Linked DNA regions of Natronosporangium hydrolyticum. The protein of the gene in region 1 interacts with the protein of each later gene in a pairwise test. Links are inferred from orthologs where the notes say so. Each region holds a gene or a part of one and is shown on either strand. Other genes may lie near its edges. The genes, in order: JQS43_RS19125 and JQS43_RS18355.

Region 1 (3,200 bases):
CCGAGCACAATGTCACCGTCCGAATCCTGCCGGTAAGCCACCACGGCTTGGCCCGGGGCGATGCCCTGGGCGGGGCTCCGCAGCTGCGCGGTGAACTGATCACCGGCCAGCGTGACCACCGCCGGCACCGGGCTGCCGTGGGCGCGGAGCTGCACTTCACACTCGACCGGCCCAGCGGGCGGCGGCGAGCCGGTCCAGACCGGGCGTTCGGCGTGCACCGTCCGGACCGCCAGCGCCTCGGCCGGGCCAACGGTCACGGTGTTACTTACCGGCGTGATCGACAGCACGTAACGCGGTCGACCATCCGGGGCGGGCCGCTCCAGCCCGAGCCCGCGTCGCTGACCCACCGTGTACGCGTAGGCCCCGCTGTGCTCGCCCAGCACCTCGCCGGTCTCCGCATCGACGATCTCGCCCGGTTCGTCACCCAGCCGCTGCGCCAGGAAACCACGGGTGTCGCCGTCGGCGATGAAGCAGATGTCATGCGAGTCAGGCTTCTCCGCCACCGCCAGGCCACGCTGAGCCGCCTCCGCCCGCACCTGCGCCTTGGTCAGCTCACCCAACGGGAAGATCGACCGGTCGAGCTGCGCCCGGGTCAACACCGCCAGCACGTACGACTGGTCCTTCGCCGCATCGACACTACGGCGCAGTAGCCCGTCGGCGCCTAGTCGGGCATGGTGGCCGGTGACCACCGCGTCGAACCCGAGCGCGACCGCGCGGTCCAGCACCGCCTCAAACTTGATCTTCTCGTTGCAGCGCAGGCACGGGTTCGGGGTCCGGCCGGCGGCGTACTCAGCGACGAAATCCTCGATCACGTCGGTGTGGAAACGCTCGGCCATATCCCAGACGTAGAACGGGATACCGATGACATCGGCGGCCCGGCGGGCGTCACGGGAATCCTCGATCGTGCAGCAGCCGCGGGCGCCGCTGCGATAGGTCTGCGGGTTGCGGGACAGCGCCAGGTGCACGCCGGTCACGTCATACCCGGCCGCCACGGCTCGGGCCGCCGCCACCGCCGAGTCGACTCCCCCGGACATCGCCGCCAGCACTCGCACGGGCCCTACCCTACCGCGCCGGCGTAGCTCAGCCAGCGGCCCGCCGCGCCCGCTCCACCGCCGCCGGCAGCGCCGCCACCAGCGCGTCAACCTCTTCGGTTACGGAAGTGTGCCCGAGCGTAAACCGCAGTGACGAGCGCGCCACCGGCTCGTCGGCGCCCATCGCCAGCAGCACGTGGGACGGCTGGGCCACCCCGGCCGAACAGGCCGACCCGGTGGAACACGCAACCCCCTGCGCGTCCAGCAGCAACAACAGCGCGTCGCCCTCGCACCCAGGGAAAGAGAAATGGGCGTTACCGGGCAGCCGATGCACCGGGTCACCGTTATAGACCGCCTCCGGCACCGCCGCCCGTACCTTGCTGACCAACTCGTCCCGCAACGTGGCCAACCGCGCGGCGTGCTCCTGCTGGCCCTTCACCACCATCTCCACGGCCACCGCGAACGCCGCCACACCGGCGACGTCGAGGGTGCCGGAGCGGACATCGCGCTCCTGCCCGCCCCCGTGCAGCAGCGGCGTGCAAGGCACGTCCCGCGCCAGCAACAGCGCACCCACACCGACCGGCCCGCCCAGCTTGTGGCCGGTGACGGTCAGCGCGGCGACACCGGCGGCCGCGAAGTCGACCGGCACCTGCCCGACGGCCTGAATGGCATCAGTGTGCAGCGGAATCCCGTGCTCGGTGGCGACCTGCGCCAACTCCGCCACCGGTTGCACCGTGCCCACTTCGTTGTTGGCCCACATGGTGCTGATCAGCGCCACCTCACCCTGGTGATCGGCGCAGAACTCCGCCAGCAGGTCCGGATCCACCCGGCCACGGGAGTCCACCGGCAGCCAGTGCACCGCTGCCGCCTCGTGCTCGGCCAGCCAGGCGACCGCGTCGTGCACCGCGTGGTGCTCGATCTGGCTCGCGACCACCAGCGAACGGTCCGAGGAAGCCGCCCGGCGCGCCCAGAAAATACCCTTCACCGCGAGGTTGTCGCTCTCGGTACCCCCACCGGTGAAGATCACCTCCGAGGGTCGAGCCCCCAACGCGGCGGCGATCCGCTCCCGCGACTCCTCCACCCGGCGCCGGGCACCCCGACCGGCGGCGTGCAGCGACGACGGGTTACCCAGCTCACGGGCGGTGGCCACGTACGTCTCCAGCGCCTCGGGCAGCATCGGCGTCGTGGCGGCGTGGTCAAGGTAGGCCATTCTGCCTAGCGTAGTCCGGGGTAACGGCCGAGTCAGTTACGCGCTGCCGCAGAGCCGACAGAGCGGACAAGAAGTGAAAACCCACCAGACCGCCATTAGTGATCATAGAGCTTGAGTCGCCACAACCCGAGCCGAACTCGGAACCTGCACCGGGCCGAGTGCCACGACCCATCCTCCGGACCGGCGCTGACCGGATCCGGGCAGCGGAGCGCCGCACCCGAGGCGGTCTATCAAGCGGCGTCGGGCTATAGTGTACGAACTTTAGGCCAAGATGGAGTGACGACTCGAAGTATCGAACCTCGATCGAAACATCTAAAGTTTGCTTAGCTGGCAGCTATCCGTTACCTTCAGTGAGTCCCCCAACCCCATCAATGGAGGCACTCGTGACTAACCCGCCAGAAGCCCCCCCGGTCGCAAGCTGAGTAACGCGCGTAGAGCAGGTGTAGTCGCGCTGATGTCAGCCGTCCTGGCAGCCTCGAGTCTGGCAGTGATCACTCCAGCGTCCGCAGCCAGCAGCGAGCCCGAGGATCAGTCGATCTTCTCGTGCACCTGGGTCACCGGCCGAGACGGTAGCAACCATCGGCAGTACACCACAAACAACGTTCCGAGCGCATGGCCGTGCAGCGAGATCGGCGCCCGGCATTTCTACTACACCGACAGCGGATACTCCGCGTGGACACCATGGGTGGTCGCCAGCGGGATCAGCCCGACCACCCCGACCACGGTGTATTCCCCAACCGTCGCCTACTACTCAAGAGGTTCCGGTTATGGAAACTGAGAGCAGGATCCAGTGAGGATCCGTACATCCTTGGTAGCCGTCGCAGTCGCGGCGGCTACCGCCGCATGCTCCGGTGATGACGCTGGAACCGGCGAAGACGACAGTCGCTTCGCGACCACCATCGAAAACGCGCTCGAACGCGCGCGTGAGCTGGGCGCCTCGGACGTACAGATCGAGCTCC
Region 2 (3,269 bases), 190 kb from region 1 along the record:
TCAGGCACCAGAAGATCAGACCCCAGACCAGGAAGCCCACGAGCAGCGCCGCGAGCACGGAGCCGATCCACATGTCGTACATCCGCTGGGACTGGTCGGTGATCCCGCCCTGCGGCCAGCCGAAGCCGTCGAAGACCTCGCCGACCTCCTGAAGGCAGCCGCTCAGCAGCGTGATCAACGCCGCACCGCCGACCGCGAGCCCGCTCGCGCGTACGGCGACCCTGCCCCGCGACGCTTTCGTGCCCACCAGCTCATGCCTCCTTACGGCTGCCCGACGCAGGCAGAGTACCGGACCCCGGCAGGCGTGCCGGGCGTGGGGCGGGCGGTCCTACAGTCGAGAGGTGAGCACATCCGAGCGCCCAGCCGCCGCGAACCACCCGGCCCCGGTGTACTTCGACGCCGCTACCGCCGCCCCGCCGCACCCGGTGGCCCGGCAGGCGTTGCTGGCCGCACTCGACGACGGCTGGGCCGACCCGGGCAAGCTCTACAGCGCCGCTCGCCGCGCCCGCCAGCTGCTCGACGCGGCGACCGAAGCGGTCGCCGCAACCCTCCAGGTACGCCCGGATGAGGTGATCTTCACCGGCAGCGGGACCGCAGCGGTGGCGGCCGCGATCCACGGCGTCTTCGCCGTCGACGGTCGGCCGGCGCCGCCCGGGTCGGTGGTGCACTCGGCGATCGAGCACTCGTCGGTGTTCGCGGCCGCCGGCGACGCCGCCGCCGAGCCGGTACCGGTGGACCTGCTCGGGCGGCTCGACCTCGACCGTTGGCGGCGAGCGATCGCTACCCCGGGGGTCCGGCTCGGGGTACTGATCAGCGCCAGTCACGAGGTGGGGACGGTGCAGCCGCTCCCGGCGGCGCTCGCCGCGGCCGACGCGAGCGGGGTGCCGGTGCTGGTCGACGCGGCGCAGTCGCTAGGCCGGATCCCGGTGCCCGCGGGCTGGTCGCTGCTGACCGGCTCAGCCCGCAAATGGGGCGGGCCGCCCGGCGTCGGTCTGCTGGTGGTCCGGAAGGGCACCCGGTGGACGGCGCCGCCCAGCGGCGCGGTCGGCGCCGCGCTACCCACCGTGGTCGCCGCCGCTGCGGCGCTGCGGGCGGCGGCGGCGGAGGCTTCGGCCGAGGCGGCGCGGTTGGCCCCGCTGGTGGACCGGATCCGGGAGCGGGTGGCGGCGACCGTGCCCGAGGTCGAGATCGTCGGCGACCCGGTGGCGCGGTTGCCGAATGTGGTCACCTTCTCCTGCCTCTATGTGGACGGCGAGGCGTTGCTCCACGAGTTGGATCGGCGCGGCTTCGCGGTCTCGTCCGGCTCGTCGTGCACCGCCGAGACGCTGCGGCCGAGCCATGTGCTGGCGGCGATGGGGGTGCTGTCGCACGGCAACATCCGGCTCTCACTCCACCGGGAGACCACCGCTGCGGAGGTGGACCGGTTCTTGGCGGAGCTGCCCGAGGTGGTCGCGCGGCTGCGGGCGGAGATCGGGGTATGACCGGTCCGGTCGAGGTGCTCGACTGCCGGGGGCAGCGGTGTCCGCTACCCGTCATCCACTTGGCGCGACGGTTGCCCGAGCTGCCGGTCGGCGCGGTGGTGCGGGTGCTCGCCGACGATCCGGCGGCGGCCAACGACATCCCGGCCTGGTGCCGGCTGCGCGAGCAGGAGTACCTCGGCTCGCCAGCCACGCACGCGTACGAGGTGCGGCGGAGCGGCTGATCAGTCCGTGAGATTACCGGTACCGATATCGAAACTTTCGGAAATTTACCGGCAACAACGGTTGACACTGCGGGCGTGACCAGCCGAGAATGTGGAAGCGCTTCCATCGATGCATCGGTTCCGATTATTCCCCCGAAGGAGAGACCGGCCAATGGAAAACGCTTTCCTACGCCGGGCCGCCGGATGGCTCGTCGTACCTCTCATAGCCGCGGTCGGCGCGGTTGTCGTCAGTCCCCCTGCCCAGGCCCAGGGTGGCCTGCGCAACGCCGCCGGCGACATGCTCGTCGGCGTGGCGGTCACCCCCGACCTGCTCAACAACTCCACCTACGGCAACCTCGCCGCCTCCGAGTTCAGCTCCCTTACGGCCGAGAACCACATGAAGTGGGAGACCATCCAGCCGTCCCAGGGCAACTTCAACTTCGGCCCGGCCGACCAGATCGTCAACTTCGCGCAGCAGAACAACCAGCAGGTGTATGGGCACACTCTGGTCTGGCACTCGCAGGCGCCGAGCTGGCTGCAGAACCTCAGCGGCAGCGCCCTTGACCAGGCGATGCAGACCCACATCGACACGGTCATGAACCACTTCGGCAGCTCGGTGCCCCGGTGGGACGTCGCCAACGAGGTGATCGACGACAATGGCGGCCAGCTCCGGAACTCGTTCTGGCTGCAGGGCATGGGCGAGGGCTACATCGACCAGGCGTTCCAGTACGCGCGGCAGGCGAGTCCCAGCACCACGCTGTGTTTGAACGACTACAGCATCGACGGCATCAACACCAAGAGCACCGCGTACTACGACCTGGTGCAGGGCATGCAGTCGCGGGGCACCCCGATCGACTGCATGGGCTTCCAGGCCCACCTGATCGTGGGTCAGGTCCCCGGCAACATGCAGCAGAACCTGCAGCGCTTCGCCGACCTGGGGCTGGAGATCTGGATCACCGAGCTGGACATCCGGATGAGCATGCCGCCGACCCAGCAGAGCCTGCAGCAGCAGGCGAGCGACTACGCCGAGGTCTTCCAGATCTGCCAGAACGTCTCGGCCTGCGCCGGGGTCACGGTCTGGGGCTTGCACGACGCCCAGTCCTGGGTTCCGGACCACTTCCCCGGTGAGGGCGCCCCGTTGATGTGGGACGACAACTTCAACACGAAGCCGGCGTACGACGCGGTGCTGCAGCAGCTCGGTGGCTCGACCCCGCCGACCACGCCGCCCACCACGCCGCCGACCACGCCGCCCACAACCCCGCCGACGACCCCGCCGCCGGGCTCCGGTGACTGCGCGGTGGCCTACGAGGCCAACAACTGGGGTGGCAGCCCTGGCTACACCGCCAACGTCACCATCACCAACAACAGCAGCAGCACCATCAACGGCTGGAGCCTGACCTACGACTACTCCGCCGGCCAGACCGTCGAACCACCCGGCTGGAACGCCACCGTCAGCCAGTCCGGCAGCAGCGTCACCGCTGCCAACGCCGGCTGGAACGGCACCCTGGCCCCCGGCCAGTCCACCTCCTTCGGGTACAACGCCGCCGCCGCCAGCGCCGGCAACAACCCCGCCCCGGGCGGGTTCGCC

What was found.
Region 2: the proteins of JQS43_RS19125 (region 1) and JQS43_RS18355 interact in binary tests that used the Escherichia coli proteins (3 or more experiments, as listed by UniProt). The link is inferred for Natronosporangium hydrolyticum from one-to-one orthologs.

What each region holds. Positions count from the first base shown.
Region 1 is NZ_CP070499.1:4,275,714-4,278,913, forward strand. Bases 162-3,048 are described here. They hold JQS43_RS19125 (cysteine desulfurase family protein), read right to left. Parts: upstream 2,242-3,048; coding sequence 1,081-2,241; downstream 162-1,080. Other genes in these bases: mnmA (tRNA 2-thiouridine(34) synthase MnmA), read right to left, coding at 162-1,052; JQS43_RS19130 (hypothetical protein), read left to right, coding at 3,032-3,048. Outside these bases: more of mnmA, read right to left, coding at 1-161; more of JQS43_RS19130, read left to right, coding at 3,049-3,200. UniProt on the Escherichia coli protein: Master enzyme that delivers sulfur to a number of partners involved in Fe-S cluster assembly, tRNA modification or cofactor biosynthesis. Catalyzes the removal of elemental sulfur from cysteine to produce alanine.
Region 2 is NZ_CP070499.1:4,090,536-4,093,804, forward strand. The notes cover bases 134-3,089. They hold JQS43_RS18355 (sulfurtransferase TusA family protein), read left to right. Parts: upstream 134-1,477; coding sequence 1,478-1,702; downstream 1,703-3,089. Other genes in these bases: ctaC (aa3-type cytochrome oxidase subunit II), read right to left, coding at 134-247; JQS43_RS18350 (cysteine desulfurase family protein), read left to right, coding at 342-1,481; JQS43_RS18360 (endo-1,4-beta-xylanase), read left to right, coding at 1,854-3,089. Outside these bases: more of ctaC, read right to left, coding at 1-133; more of JQS43_RS18360, read left to right, coding at 3,090-3,269. UniProt on the Escherichia coli protein: Sulfur carrier protein involved in sulfur trafficking in the cell. Part of a sulfur-relay system required for 2-thiolation during synthesis of 2-thiouridine of the modified wobble base 5-methylaminomethyl-2-thiouridine (mnm(5)s(2)U) in tRNA.